DNA from 2 places in the Bradyrhizobium sp. CCBAU 11386 genome. Region 2 is predicted to be linked to the other one. Evidence: riboswitches for the same ligand, from Rfam matches in the RefSeq annotation. Region 2 holds a riboswitch; the other holds the start of a gene.
The links. Region 2 has a riboswitch for cobalamin ahead of XI09_RS41110 (DUF1636 domain-containing protein). Riboswitches for the same ligand answer to the same signal wherever they lie in the genome.

Region 1 (7,577 bases), on a different contig from region 2:
TTACCGCAGGCGCAAGCGCAGCGACGAGGGATGAAATGTGCCCCGGCGGTGGCTTATCGTGGTGGAGCGACTTGACCGTGGTGTCTATCGCACCGCAATGATCGTGACCAAGTACCAGGATCAGCGGCGTGTTCAGCACGGCGACCGCATATTCCACACTGGCGAGCGTGTCATCGTTGACGAAGTTGCCGGCGAGACGGCAGACAAACAAATCACCAAGTCCGCTGCCGAAGACAAGTTCAGGCGCCACGCGAGAATCGGCGCAGCTCAGAACCGCCGCATAAGGATTTTGCCCATCGACCAAGACCTGGCGCTCGCGTTTGAAATCGTCGCCTCGTGAAGTGCCCTGGACATAGCGATCGTTCCCTTCCATCAGCCGCTTCAGCGCAGCATCCGGCGAGAGCAGGTTATCTGGCTTTGGCGGCGCTTTTGCTTCCTTCGCATCGACAATGTTGGCAAGCCGCAGGCAACTCGCCGAAACAGCGAACAGCAACAGCGAGCGGCGCGAAGGCGCGATCTTGGTCGGATAGGACATATTCGGAGAACGGCCTGCATGCATGTGCTTCACCTCATCGCACGGCTTTATGCCACCCGGTGGCTTCGGCTTCCGCTTCGCTGCAGAGCCAGCGGTCACCAGGCATCTTCGTTATGTCGATTTGTGCGTAACTGAGTTGTCCGGGCAGGTGATAAATGCGCTCGCCGTTGCGGTCCACGGTGCCTTTTATCAGACACTCGGGCGAGGGCGGGTCCGATAGCAGAGTGGAACCGAGCAGGAGCTCCCGAGCGTCGATCGGAACCGAGCTCGCACCGACGATGATCGTCGACTTGTTGCGGCGACGCCAGTCCCAAGGCGTTATGAACGCCCCCGACCACAGCCCCGCATCGGCTGTGCTCGCCACCAACTCATAGATGGCGTAGTTAGGGCTAGATCGACCCGACGAAAGTGCCCAGCCCGAGCGTACCATCCAGGCGTTCACATTCTCGCCTTCAATGAAGCAAGTGCCGAGTGACCTCCTGTACTCATCAACTCCTGTGGTATGACAATCCCACGTTCGTCCTTTTGAATGCTTGATAAGCTCGTCGCGAGCCGCTACGCCGCAAGCCCATTTCCGGCCATGGGCGTCGACGCAAATCTGATCAGTCGCAGGAGCTTCGATGCCTAAGAGCCGTATTTTGGTTTGCTCGATCTCGATCGTATTGCCGTCGAGGATGCGCGGAGCGTCGCTGAGTTTCGCCGCGCAAGCCGGAGATGTCATGACGGCGAGCAATGCGACCATCATTCGGCGGTGTTTCATCCCGACACTAACCTTTCGCTCTTGGTCCATGTTCACGCACGATCCGGCGCCGCCACATTCGACTGCTTGACCGCACCATGTCCGTTATTGGGCCAGCATCGTTCGACGTGTGCTTTATGAAAGCTTGGTCGTGATTTCCAACCTACGACCTGACGCAGCGTGAGGTTCAAGCGATTTCTTACGGTGTGCGTGTCTCGGTATCCTTCGAGGTTCGCCGGTCTCTCTCAGTCGGCGCGCACTGCACCCTGACGACCTGAGGAGGAGATCCCCATCGCTCGAAGATGCAGGAGAAAGCCGGACCTCGGAACGCTGTTTCTCACGCGCTTGAACAAAAGCGCCTGTGAATTTTCGGCGGTCGAGCGCAAGTCAGTCGTGGAGGAGCGACCTTGCTACGCTTCGTGCCAACCTGCATCGGCAGACAGAAGGCTGCCGACGGTTTCGACGACGGCGATGACAGTTCGTCGTAAATTCTTGTCGCGAAAAGACCGATGTAGAAATATGGTCTCGCTTCCTCTGACCGGTTTGGACAAAGGCGCCAAGGAGTTCAGCTCACCCCTCGCTGCGTAAATGAGTCGGAATCTCGTTGCGCAAACCCTGCAAAACCTGGAGCTCTCTTTCGTATAGCCAGCCGGATGGTCGTTGATACCGATCACATTATGGCTTTTCGCACCTCCGAGCTCCACATAATCGTACGTGGTGCTGCCGCACCGTTCGTATAATCGGACCGGATTGTTCATGACCCAGGCTGCCCGATGGGCGGCCGCTCTTTCGTGGTACTGACCGCATATTGACGCGCCACGCGGACCAACTGCCGCTTTTCTTGAGAAGCAAGCATCATCGATCGTCGACGCTCGATCGGGCCGTGCTCCATGCTCGCCCAGCAGATCAGCTGATCCGACCGGGCCCTCGTACAAAATGGCCGGCTTCATCGGGCGACGGCAGGACATTGCTCTCCTTGAACGTGAATTTGAAGTTCACCGTGTATCGTTGATCATCCCGTACGGGCGGCGTCCCATCGGCAAATCAACCCATATCGAACAGGCCTCGCTGGGGCAGCCCGTCATCTGCCGCCCGTAGCCCACCAGGCGGCGAACGATAGCTCCGTTCTTTTGCGCGACGAGTGCCTGATCGTTCTTCTTGTGGGCCCTGGAACGAGTGACTTCAACATCGTGAGCGGCGCCACGGCACGACCGTGTCGTTCGTGAACGCTGTCGTTGTCAAAATCGAGCCCGCGAACGGGTCAGGGAAATAGGTTCTGCGCGCGCTCCGATCACGGGCCGAAGGCTCGCGACTGTTGCGAAGGCGTAAACACCGCGACTTTGGAGCGCATATGTTTTGCAGTTGCTCTGAGGCGCTCGGCGCCCAAAGAGCTGCGGCGCGATCCTGCTCTGCGCGACTATTTACCGAGGCCTGTCGCGCCCGTCTAACTCTTCCCATTCCTTCGGCTCTATGCGATCGAACCAGGAGCCGGGAGGGAACGCCGCGATACGCTTGGCAAAGAAGGATTGCGGCTCCCAATCGTATCCTTCGCTCTTCTCGAAAATGATGACCCCGTTGTGAGTAAAAAAGCGGGGCCCGGGGATATTACAGTTCACCAAAAGCAGAACGCGCCACAGACCCCCTTTCTCGGTCGGCTTATCATTCGGCTTCGGCAAGTAGTCAACTCCAACAGGTTCGACGATAGTGCAGCGGCCCTGCCGCAGAAGATTGCCGAGCGGACCTCGCGTGGTCGTGACAAAGTTGAAGTTGGCCAGGTCATGCAGAAAGCGATGATTTGCGTCCCTTTCGCCATCCGCGACTTCACTGGCGATCAACGAGAGCGCCAGGGCGCGCCAGCCCAATTCCATCGGCTTTGCATAGGTCGACGCAAGTTGAATCGTTCCGTCGAATGCGATCTTCCAGGTGATAACGTACTGTTCGTCTGATTTATTGTCCCGGTGCCTGGTCCAGGAAACGAAAACATATTCATCTCGGTCAAATCCTTCAGCAACGCCCCACGTTCGAGGGACGAACTGTGCGACCTTCGAGACGTTGGAGAGAATGTGTTCTATCGTCTCACCGTCTTGCGCTCGCCACGTGGACTTGACTCTTTCGACGAGGGCGCTTTCGTTGGCACGAACACTGTTGCTCGTCGCAGCCAGTCCGACCAGGCAGATCAGCGATGGACCAAGACAAAACCATAGCGCGCGTCTTCCAGACATTTTCTTCACAACCGTCGGCCTATCTGGTTTTTCATCAACACGTCTTTCAAAGCGGGCAACCTTCAACCTGTTATGCGCGAGCGCAATAAGTTAGCGTCGACGCGACGGGGCGACCGATGGTGTCCCGCGCGAGCAGGCGCTCCCCTCTATGTCACGCGCCGCTAACTTCAGTCGCCAGCGACAGCCCGGATTTGCTGTGCTGGACATGCCCAGCAGGAGGGCCTGGGCATGCCGATGACTTGCATTCTTCGTGCCAGGTAACAGACGGAAATTCTTACCGGTTTTGTGTCTTCTTTGTCGACTTTCCGACTTGCACACGTTTCGATCGTTCCATTCAGCCTATCCATCGCGGCTTACCGATCCTCGTCCCGCACCGGATATTCGACGGCGCAGGGGAACGCTTCGGTGCCAAGTTCCTGATGAGAATTCGGAGCACGTTTGCCGCCATTGAACCGTTTGGTTCGGTTGCAGGAATGTGGGCTTTCGATCTCTGCCATGCCTTTGGCCGCTTGTGGCCACGGGGCCGCGGCGCGTTTGGCGCTCCTTTCGCGATATGCGGCGGCTCCGGAAGTCGAGAGCAGCCTCAGTCAGCTGCGGTTTGCACTCGATGGCCAACGACGCCAAGCCGATCTTTACGCCGAGCATTTGGAGTCTGGCTCGCACCGCAAATCAACCTGCTCGCCGGTATGTTGCTGACTTTCGCCAGGTGTCTTAGGCCTATTCAATACGGATCCTGTTGGTCGAGAAGGCGGTTGGATGGCGGACGTGCTCGATGAACCGCTGGGAAGCCGGGACTCGCATCAAATGCGTTCTGCTCGAGGCAGCAGTCCCGACCGCGCAAGCCGCATTTGCCCCTTCCACCGATCTGGCGTGCGGCCCCACGCGCACGCAGCTCCGATGGTCATTCCGACATCGCTGATTGGAGAGCGCTTCTACATCGTGGTCAACGAAAGAGATGCACGTCATTCCCGTAGCAGATGTCGCAGCGTTAGCTTGAGATATAATCTGAGAGGTTGACGGAAGAGTTCTCTTGCCGATAATCCAACTCGTCGAGGTTCTCCGGTTTGCATTTGATCCGGAGCTAAGAGGGAAGCCGGTGAAAATGCCGGCGCTGCCCCCGCAACTGTGAGCGGCGAGCCGCTGTCCAACGATGTCACTGAAGCCTGCGCGGCTTCGGGAAGGCCGGACAGCAGCGATGACCCGCGAGCCAGGAGACCTGCCCCGGCATCTATTCGTCCGCGGGCGGGGTGTCCCGGTGGTGCGCTAAGCAGCCGTCGCACGCGCGACTTCCCCTGCCTGCGTCCGCCATGGCCTTTGCCCCCAACATGGGGTTAACGCTATGTCTCTTCTCTCCCTTCCGGTTGCCACGCTCGGAACGCCACGCATGGGTCCAAGGCGCGAGCTCAAACGCGCTCTCGAAAGCTATTGGGCCGGAAAAAGCAGCGAACAGCAGTTGCTCGAGGACGCAGCTGGCCTGCGTGCCGCGAACTGGGCTCGTCAGAATTCTATCGGCGTCACGGTGATTCCATCGAACGATTTCTCGCTGTATGACCAGGTGCTCGACACAAGTGTCATGGTTGGCGCCATCCCGGGCATCTACGCCTCGAAAGCCGAGTCCGTTTCGCTCAAGACGTACTTCGCCATGGCCCGCGGTTCACAATGCGACGACCAGGATGCGAGTTGCGGTCACGGACCGCGCGGATTTGGCGCACCCGCGCAGGAGATGACCAAGTGGTTCGACACCAACTACCACTACATGGTCCCCGAGTTTCACGGGGGACAGACTTTCAGACTGTGCTCTCGCAAGCCGATCGAGGAGTATGAGGAAGCTAAGGCCCTTGGCTTCCAGACCCGCCCTGTCCTGATCGGGCCGGTCACATTCCTAAAGCTCGGCAAGAGTGCCGATCCTGCGTTCCAGCCACTCTCGCTACTGGACGATCTGATACCGGTCTATATCGAGGTCCTGCAGGAATTGGCCAAACGCGGGGCAAAGTGGGTTCAGTTCGACGAGCCCTGCCTGGTTCTTGATCTGGGCGAGGTGGCGCGAAAATCCTTGCTACATGCTTATAACCGGCTCGCGAAGGAGGGGCCGGCCATCAAGATCATGGTTGCCAGCTATTTCGGCGACCTAGGCGACAATCTGGACACCGCCTTGAGCCTTCCAGTTGCCGGACTGCACCTCGATCTGGTTCGAGCGCCAGAGTTATTGGATCAGATCATCGCTGGCGGCCGAAGTGATCTTGTCATGTCTCTCGGTGTCATCGACGGCCGGAATGTATGGCGGTCGAATTTGTCGTCGCTCCGCCAGCGGCTGGAACCCGCGATTGCGAAGCTTGGCAAGGATCGTGTACAGATCGCCCCATCCTGTTCGCTGCTTCATGTGCCGGTCGATGTTGAACTCGAGACCGGACTCGCTTCCGACGTCAAGCGTTGGCTTGCTTTCTCGGTTCAGAAGATGCGTGAGCTTGCAACCCTGGCGCGGGCACTCGCAGGCGACCAGAATGCTGCGCTAGCTCTTGCCGAGTCGGAATGTGCCGCGACTGTCCGCCGGACTTCCCCGAAAATCCGTGATGCCAATGTCGCTGTCCGGATGAGAGCGATCGACCAGACCATGCGCCGGCGCGCCAGCCCATTTGCCCGTCGTGCCGAGATCCAAAGCAATCGTTTCGGACTACCGGCTTTCCCTACCACGACGATCGGATCGTTTCCGCAGAGCACAGAGGTCCGGAATGCCCGTGCAGCGCATGCACGAGGCGCGATGAGCGACGAGCAATACGACCGGTTCCTCAAGGAGGAGACTGCGCGCGCCGTACGTTGGCAGGAGGATATCGGTCTTGACGTCCTCGTGCACGGCGAATTTGAGCGCAATGACATGGTGCAGTACTTCGGCGAGCACCTCGCCGGCTTCGCATTTACCACGAACGGATGGGTGCAATCCTACGGCTCGCGCTGCGTCAGGCCACCGATCCTGTTTGGCGATGTCTTGCGGTCGAAGCCGATCACCGTGGAGTGGTGGCGCTACGCGCAATCACTAACCAGGAAGCCGATGAAGGCGATGTTGACCGGACCGGTGACGATCTTGAACTGGTCCTTTGTTCGCGATGATATTCCCAGAAGCGAGATCTGCCGCCAGATTGCGCTCGCGATCCGAGACGAAGTCCGCGATCTCGAGAACGCTGGTGCGACCATGATCCAGATCGACGAAGCTGCACTCCGCGAAGGATTGCCGTTGCGTCGATCGGAGTGGACGGCTTATCTCGACTGGGCCGTGGATTGCTTCCGCATCTGCTCATCTGGCGTCGCCGATCAAACGCAAATTCATACGCATATGTGCTACTCGGAGTTCAACGACATCATGGGTGCGATCGCTGCAATGGACGCGGATGTCATCTCGATCGAGACGTCGCGCTCGAAAATGGAACTACTCGACGCGTTCAGGAACTACGAATATCCAAATCAGATCGGGCCAGGCGTGTACGACATCCACTCTCAACGTGTTCCCGAGACAGGCGAAATGAAGGAGCTGATGGCATTGGCTCGGGCACGGCTGCGGGATTCGCAGCTCTGGGTCAATCCGGACTGCGGCCTGAAGACGCGCAAATGGGAGGAGGTTCGGCCGGCGCTAGCGAACATGGTCGCTGCCGCCCGCGAATTGCGCGCTGCATCCGATCCGCTAGGCCGTTGATCGCGGGCCTGGGCCTTTTCTCGACAAAGCTGATCCGCTTGTGGTCATTTGCGCTCTCGATAATCTCGAGGGAGCCTTGGGAACGCAAAAAAATGCCCGGCCTTGGCGGGCCGGGCGGAAGGAAAGTCTGGGAGGAACGACCGCTGGCGCATCGCGCCGACTTCCATCGGCGGAGGGAGGACAGCCGACGGTTCGATCACGGCGAGGACATTCGCCGAAAATCTGAGCCCAGTTAAAGCACAAGCTCAGCGTAAGCTCAATTGTGCCGTGGTATGCGACCGTATAGCCTGAGTTTTAGAAGTCTACACGAAGGTTTGTAGCTCATGAGCACGTCGGCAACGAGGGGCAGTGATGCCGGCGGTCGCCGCGGGGGCCACCCGCAAATTGGTGCGCTTC
Region 2 (7,577 bases):
AGCCATGATCGGCACCGGCTCGGCCTCGCCGCGCAACGCGTCAGGCAGGGCCGCGCCAGCAGCAAGATGTGTCGCCATCCGCCCTCGCCCGCCCGTGGCACCGCCTGATGTCACGAACCAATTTGCGAGCGCGAGCGCGGCGGTCACAGCCTCGCCGCGTCCAACGGAACGGCCGAGGCTGGCGCCATTGGCCCGCACCAGCAGTCCGCCGGCGCGGTCCCGCTCGATCCGCACATCCGCGGAATCGCCGGCAAGCACGCGCGAAGTGCCGTCATCGATGGCAAAGCCGAACTTCGTCGGAAGCGCGAGCGCGCTGTTCTCGAGCGCCTCCTCGAGCTCGGCGGCGAGCGCCTGGGTCTCGTCACCCGCGCGCCAGAACGGCGTCACCAGAATGTTGCGCCGGGATTCGGTGTCGGCGTCGGGATCGAGCAGTGCCAGTTGCGAAAGACCGTCGAGCAGCAGCCGGTGGCTGCTTTCGCTGACGCCTCTGATCTGGAGATTGGCGCGGCTGGTGACATCGATCAGGCCGTTGCCATGGCGTTCGGCCAGACGCGCCAGTCCGGAGATCTGCGCCGCATCGAGCCGGCCGCCGAACGGGCGCACGCGGACCACGAGCCCGTCGCCCGATTGCATCGGCCGCAGCGCGCCGGGGCACCAGCCCTTGACCCTGGCCGCACTCATGACGCCTCCCGCAACGCCGCCGCGATCGAATTGCGACGCGTTCGCCAGAGTGAAGCCTCGTGCAGACGGGTGAAGCACGTCTCCATCGCGGCGAGCGCCGCAGGATTTTCGCGGGTCATGAAGGCGCGGACGTCGTCGTTGCCGAGCGTCGCATCGTAATAGAGATCGAACAGATGCGGCGGTACGGCGTCCGCCAGATGGGCGAAGGCGGCCATGTGCTCGAGTGTGGCGGTGATCTCTGCCGCGCCGCGAAAACCGTGGCGCATCATACCGGCGATCCAGGCCGGATTGGCCGCACGCGCGCGGACCACGCGTGAGATTTCCTCGGTCAGCGTGCGCGCATGCGGCTGGTCGGGACGCGTCGCGTCGAGATGATAGAGCGACGGCGCATTCGCGCCGAGATGCGCGGCTGCCGCCGCAACGCCGGCTTCATGCGCGGCATAGTCGGCTGCGAGCAGAAGATCGGTCTCCGGCAAGTCCTGGACATGAACGAAAGCATCGGCCGAGGCGAGCCGCTTTTCGATGCCGGCGCGATCGGGCTTGATCGCGCCGTCTGCCGAGAACGCCCACGACGATGCCGACAGCCAGGCTTCGCCGGCCGCATCGCGCGTCTCGGGCGTGAAGGCATCAGGGATCGCCGAGAGGCCGACGCCGTATTGCCCGGGGCGCGGCGCGAACACGCGGGACGCACGGTGGCGATACGGATTCTCGTCGCCCTCCTCCTCGCGCGCGGCGAGCGCCTCGGCCGCAGCTTCGAACAATTGCGCAAGGCCGGAGAAGACATCGCGGAACAGGCCCGACACCCGCAGCGTGACGTCGATGCGAGGGCGCCCGAGCTCGGCCGGCGCGATGATGTCATAGCCGGTCACACGGCCGGAGGCGTGATCCCAGCGCGGTGCAAGCCCCGCCAGATGCAGCGCCATCGCGAACTCTTCGCCGGCGGTCCGCATCGTCGCCGAGCCCCAGAGATCGACCACGAGGCCCTTCGGCCAGTCGCCGTGATCCTGCAAGTGGCGGCGAAGCAGCTCTTCCGCGAGCTTGATGCCTTGCGCATGCGCCGACGGCGTCGGCACGGCGCGCGGATCGACGGCAAAGAGATTGCGTCCCGTCGGCAGCACGTCCTGGCGCCCGCGATAGGGTGACCCTGACGGCCCCGGTGCAATGCGCTTCCCCGCAAGTGCGGCACGCAGCGCGTTCCGTTCCGCTTCGCCGCAGGCGCCGCGGCCGAACACGTGCAGGCCGTCGCCGAACTGGCTTTCCTTGAGATCGCAGACAAAGCGATCGATCCGCGGGATCGCCTCGGCTGGTGCTGCCGATGCATCGAGGCCGAGATCGTCCTCCAGTCCGGCCACGCGCGCCTCCTCCCGGATCGCGGCGATCAGACGCTGGCGGCGGGCGGGATCGAGACCATCGGCCGTCGAATATTCGTCGAGGAGCTGTTCAAGCCGGCGCAAGCCTTCCGGCACGGCCGAGCTTGCCAGCGGCGGCGGCAGATGGCCGATGGTGACGGCGCCGATGCGCCGCTTGGCCTGCGCGGCCTCGCCGGGGTCGTTGACGATGAAGGGATAGATGACAGGCAGATCGCCGATCAGGGCTTCCGGCCAGCAGCTCGATGACAGCGCCACGGATTTTCCGGGCAGCCATTCAAGCGTGCCATGCGCGCCCATGTGCACGACAGCATCAACGGCCTGCTCGCGGAGCCAGAGATAGAACGCGACATAGGCGTGGCGTGGCGTGCGGGCGAGATCGTGATAGTCGGCGTCGCGCGTGGTTGCATCGCCGCGTTCCGGCTGAACCGCGATGATCGACTTGCCGCACTGGATCGCGGCGAAGTGGAATGCGCCGTCGCGGCAGCCCGGATCGCTCTCAGGCGCGCCCCAGGCCTGCGCGAGATCATCCTGCAAGGGTTGCGGAAGGCGCGAGAGCGCCGCGCGATAATTGGCGAGGCCCCAGGTGAGTTGCTGTCTCAGCAGCGTCTCGCCGAGCGCATGAACCGGTGCGACACAGAAGCCAGTCTCCGCGAGATCTGACACCAAGGCTTCGACCGAGGCCAACGCGTCGAGACCCACCGCGTGCGCGATCTGGTGCGGGCGGCCCGGATAGTTCGAGAGCACGATCGCCAGCCGCTTCTCGCCGGCCGGCTTCACCGCAAGCTTCCGCCAAGCCGCGACACGTGCGGCAACGGCCTTCACGCATTGCTCGTCAGCTCGATGCGCAAGGTGCGAAAACTGCAAATCAGGATCACGTTCCGCAGCCGACTTAAAACTCACCACGCCCGCGAACAGGCGACCGTCGACCTCGGGCAGCACCACATGCATCGCAAGATCGCCGGGCGACAGGCCGCGCAGCGACTCCGCCCAATCTTCGCGACGCGCCGTGGAGAGCGCGACCTGGAACACGGGACACGATGCCGCATCGAACGGTGTCGTGCCGTCGTCGCCGACCGCGGAGAACGCGGTCGCATTGACGATCGCGGCCGGAGGATCTTGCGCAAGATGCGCCCCCAGCCAGTCCGCAACGCCCGCTGCCTTCAAAGAGATGACGAATACGCCATACGCGTCAAACCCCTTCTCGCGCAGCGCGGCAATCAGCGCGTCGACCGGGCCGGTGTCCGCGGCGGTGAGGTACGAGCGATAGAACGTCACCAGCGCGCGCGGTTTCCCCTCGCCGTCCCGCATCGCCGCGATGACGCCGCGGGCGGGATCGTAGAAGCCCATCTCGGGCACGGTCATCTCGCCGACGACCGGACCGGCATAGAGTCCCGAAGCCAGCGCAAGCTGCGCGATCGCCGCTTGCGCCGCGACCGGACCACCGGTGTCGCAGAGCACCTTCAACCGGCGCAGCGTCGAGACCGGCAGGGTTGAGTATGCATCGAGCCGTGTGTCGTCGCGGCCATCGGCCGGCAGCACCGCGAGCACGATACCGCGCGCCTTCGCGAGTTGCTGGAGAGCCGCGAGGCCGTAGGGCCAATAGGACTCACCGCCGATCAGGCGGACCAGAATGCCGCGTGCCTGGGCCAGCGTGCGCTCGATATAGGTGTCGACCGACAACGGATGACGCAGCTCCGCGAGATTGGCGAGCCGCAGCGACGGCAGGCTGTCGCGGCCTCGGCGCCAGCCGGCCGCGAACGCGGCGAGATCGGAATCCGAGTACGAGAGCACCACGAGATCGGCCGGGTCCTGGCCGATGTCCCTTGGCGTCGCGGTCTCTTCCAGACCGCGGCTCTCGCGGAAGACGACGTGCATCAGATGCCAGATCCTGAAAGACCAAGTCCCGCTCTTATCGCGGCCTCGTCGATATCGCCGTGCTCGCCGATCACAACGAGCTTTGACTGCCGCGCGATCGCGCCCCAGGGCTTGTCGAACTGGTGACGCACGCGCTCGCCGACGGCCTGGAGCAGCAGGCGCATCGGCTTGCCCGCGACCGCGATGTAACCCTTGGCACGAAGCACGTTCTGCTCGCGCGCCAGACGCTGAACCGAGGCGACCAGCACATCGATATCCGCCACCTCCGGAAGGTCGATCACGACGGAGGCAAAGTCGTCGTGCTCATGCTCCTCTTCGCCGTCGTGATGCGACGGGCGGGCGGCGAGATCATTCTCGGCGGCGGCACCGAGACCGAGGATGACGCGCGCATCGATCGCGCCATCGGTAACGGGAAGCATCGGCACGCGGCGCGGCATCTCTGCGGTGATGGCAGCCTTGGCCGCTTCGAGTCCCGCCGGGCCGGCAAGATCGGCCTTGGTCAGCAGCACGATGTCGGCGCAGGCGATCTGGTCCTCGAACACTTCCGACAGCGGCGTCTCGTGATCGATATTTTCGTCCGCCGCACGCTGCGCTTCCACTGCGGCCGGATCCGGCGCAAAGCGACCGGCGGCGACGGCCTCGGCATCGGCCAACGCAATCACGCCGTCCACCGTGATGCGCGAGCGGATCTCCGGCCAGTCGAACGCCTTGAGCAAAGGCTTGGGCAGCGCGAGGCCCGAGGTCTCGATCAGGATATGATCGGGTCTGACGGGCCGCGCCAGCAACAGTTCCATGGTCGGGATGAAATCGTCGGCAACGGTGCAGCAGATGCAGCCATTGGCGAGCTCGACGATGTTTTCCTCCGGGCAATTGGCATCGGCGCAGGACTTCAGGATCTGGCCGTCGACACCCTCGCTGCCGAACTCGTTAACGAGCACCGCGAGCTTCTTGCCGTTGGGGTTGGCGAGCAGATGCTGGATCAGCGTCGTCTTGCCGGAGCCGAGAAAGCCGGTCACCACCGTGACCGGGACTTTTGCGAGCGAATTCATTCGGCGGCCTCCGGCACGACGGCAATGGGGGGAATGCGGGCAAGCGACTGCTTGCGGAAGATCTCGGGACGGCTGCGCCAGGGCACGAGACCGTCGGGCGCGGCCGAATAGGCCGCGGCGCCCGCGATCACGTCGCGCGCGTTGGCATCCGACAGGCGGCCATAGACATAGGACCAGCGGCCGGGCGCGCTCAGCGCGACCGAGCAGCCCTGGCTGCATGCCGACAGGCATTCGACGGGAACGACATTGACACCATCGGGCACGCCGGCGTCGACGATCGCACCGTGAAGGCGCTTGCCCGGCGTGACTTCGCCCTCGCCAAGCGTCTCGCCGGCGCGGCAGGTAATGCAGACGTGAAGTGTGACGGTCATCGCCTCTTCCAGAATAAACAGCGGGAGGCGAAGAGGCCCACGAACCGGTCTTGCGAGGGTCCGTTTCCCCGTCGCGGAACACCCCGTCCGCCGGTCCAAAAATCGTCCGCGCTGGCAGGTCTCCCGGCTTGCGGAGCAGGGTTTTGCCCTTCGATCCCCGCCTTCCCGATCCCGTGAGGGGTCAGTGGCTTCGGGCATCTCTCCGGTCACGGTCGCGGGGGCGGCTGCATTTTGGACCCAAATCTTGCCGATTCGGACCCTATCGCATTCCCTCTTCGCCTGTCATAGGACAGGAACCAACGCCGGGCCACCATTTGCCCCCGGCCGCCTCTTGTCAAGCCGAAGGACCAGGTACGATGACGCCTGAACCGGATACCCAAACGGGCGAGGAAACCGACGCCCGCCACGCCGCGAAAATGGCGAAGAAGAAGGCCGCCCGCGACAAGATCATGGCGACCAAGAGCGGCGAAAAGGGCCTCATCATCGTCCATACCGGCGCCGGCAAGGGAAAGTCGTCCTCGGCCTTCGGCATGATCGTGCGCTGCGTCGCCCATGGCTTCCCCTGCGCCGTCGTGCAGTTCATCAAGGGCGCCTGGGACACCGGCGAGCGCCGCCTGCTCACCGGCCATTTCGGCGATCTCTGCCAGTTCCATGCGATGGGCGAAGGCTTCACCTGGGAGACGCAGGACCGCGCCCGCGACATCGCCGCCGCACGCACCGGCTGGGAGAAGGCGAAGGAGCTGATCCTCGATCCCAGCCTGCGCATGGTCGTGCTGGACGAGATCAACATCGCGTTGCGCTACGACTATCTCGATATTGCTGAGGTCGTCGAATTCCTGTCGACAAAAAAGCCTGAGATGACGCATGTCGTGCTCACCGGGCGCAATGCCAAGGACGAACTGATCGAGATCGCCGACCTCGTCACCGAGATGACGCTGGTGAAACATCCGTTCCGCTCCGGCATCAAGGCGCAGGCCGGCGTCGAGTTCTGAAGACACACGCGATGGCGCGCGCATTGATGATCCAGGGGGCCGGCTCGGACGTGGGCAAGTCGCTCATCGTCGCCGGTCTCGCGCGCGCCTTCACGCGGCGCGGCCTGCGCGTGCTTCCCTTCAAGCCGCAGAACATGTCGAACAATGCGGCCGTGACCGTCGATGGCGGCGAGATCGGCCGCGCACAAGCACTGCAAGCCCTCGCCGCCGGCGTCGAGCCACACACCGACATGAATCCGGTACTGCTGAAGCCGGAGACCGACGTCGGTGCGCAGGTGATCGTGCATGGCAAGCGCATCGCAACTGCGCGTGCGCGTGACTATGCGGCGATGAAGCCACAGCTGATGGGCTCCGTGCTGGAGAGCTTCGAGCGGCTGAAGGCGCGGGCCGATCTCGTGCTGGTCGAAGGCGCCGGCAGTCCCGCCGAGGTGAACCTGCGCAAGGCCGACATCGCCAATATGGGCTTTGCCCGAAAGGCTGATGTGCCGGTTGTGCTGGTCGGCGATATCGACCGCGGCGGCGTCATCGCGCAGCTCGTCGGCATCAAAACGGTGATCGCCCCTGACGATGCCGCGATGATCCAGGGTTTTGTCATCAACAAGTTCCGCGGCGATCCCACGCTGTTCGACGACGGCTACAAGCTGATCGAGCAGAAGACGTCCTGGCGCGGCTTTGGCGTGCTACCCTGGTTTGCGCGCGCCGGCGAGCTACCGGCCGAGGACGCGCTGGGCCTCAGCGACGCGCGAAAGCCGGGCCAATGCAAGATCGCCTGCCTCGCGCTGTCACGGATTGCCAATTTCGACGATCTCGATCCGCTCAAGCTCGAGGCGGGCGTCGATCTCGTGATGGTGCGTCCGGGTGAGGCGATCCCCGGCGATGTGCGTCTCGTCATCGTCCCCGGCTCCAAATCGACCCGCGGCGATCTCGCCTTCCTGCGGGCGCAGGGCTGGGACATTGATCTCCTGGCGCATTATCGCCGTGGCGGCCACATCCTCGGCCTCTGCGGCGGCTATCAGATGCTCGGACGCAGTGTCGCCGATCCTGATGGCATCGAAGGCCCTGCCGGCGACACGCCCGGCCTCGGACTCCTGGATGTCGAAACGGTAATGAGTCCGCAGAAGACGCTGACGCGTGTTGCGGCCGTGCACGCCGCCACGGACCAGCCGATCGAGGCCTACGAGATCCACATCGGCCGCACCGACGGGCCGGATCGCGCGCGGCCGTTTGCGACATTGAACG

Region 1: linked by a shared signal. The riboswitch ahead of metE (5-methyltetrahydropteroyltriglutamate--homocysteine S-methyltransferase) and the one ahead of XI09_RS41110 (DUF1636 domain-containing protein) in region 2 are both predicted to bind cobalamin.

What each region holds. Positions count from the first base shown of each region.
Region 1 covers NZ_LBKA01000008.1:31,335-38,911, forward strand. The annotation lists gene XI09_RS02680 (carbonic anhydrase) at 1-559, opposite strand, end outside; gene XI09_RS02685 (thermonuclease family protein) at 570-1,280, opposite strand; gene XI09_RS02690 (nodulate formation efficiency C protein) at 2,696-3,562, opposite strand; cobalamin riboswitch at 4,532-4,734, shown strand; gene metE (5-methyltetrahydropteroyltriglutamate--homocysteine S-methyltransferase) at 4,836-7,181, shown strand.
Region 2 covers NZ_LBKA01000259.1:114,660-122,236, reverse strand. The annotation lists gene cobG (precorrin-3B synthase) at 1-681, opposite strand, end outside; gene cobN (cobaltochelatase subunit CobN) at 678-3,926, opposite strand; gene cobW (cobalamin biosynthesis protein CobW) at 3,926-4,975, opposite strand; gene XI09_RS41110 (DUF1636 domain-containing protein) at 4,972-5,346, opposite strand; cobalamin riboswitch at 5,443-5,662, opposite strand; gene cobO (cob(I)yrinic acid a,c-diamide adenosyltransferase) at 5,703-6,338, shown strand; gene XI09_RS41100 (cobyric acid synthase) at 6,350-7,577, shown strand, end outside.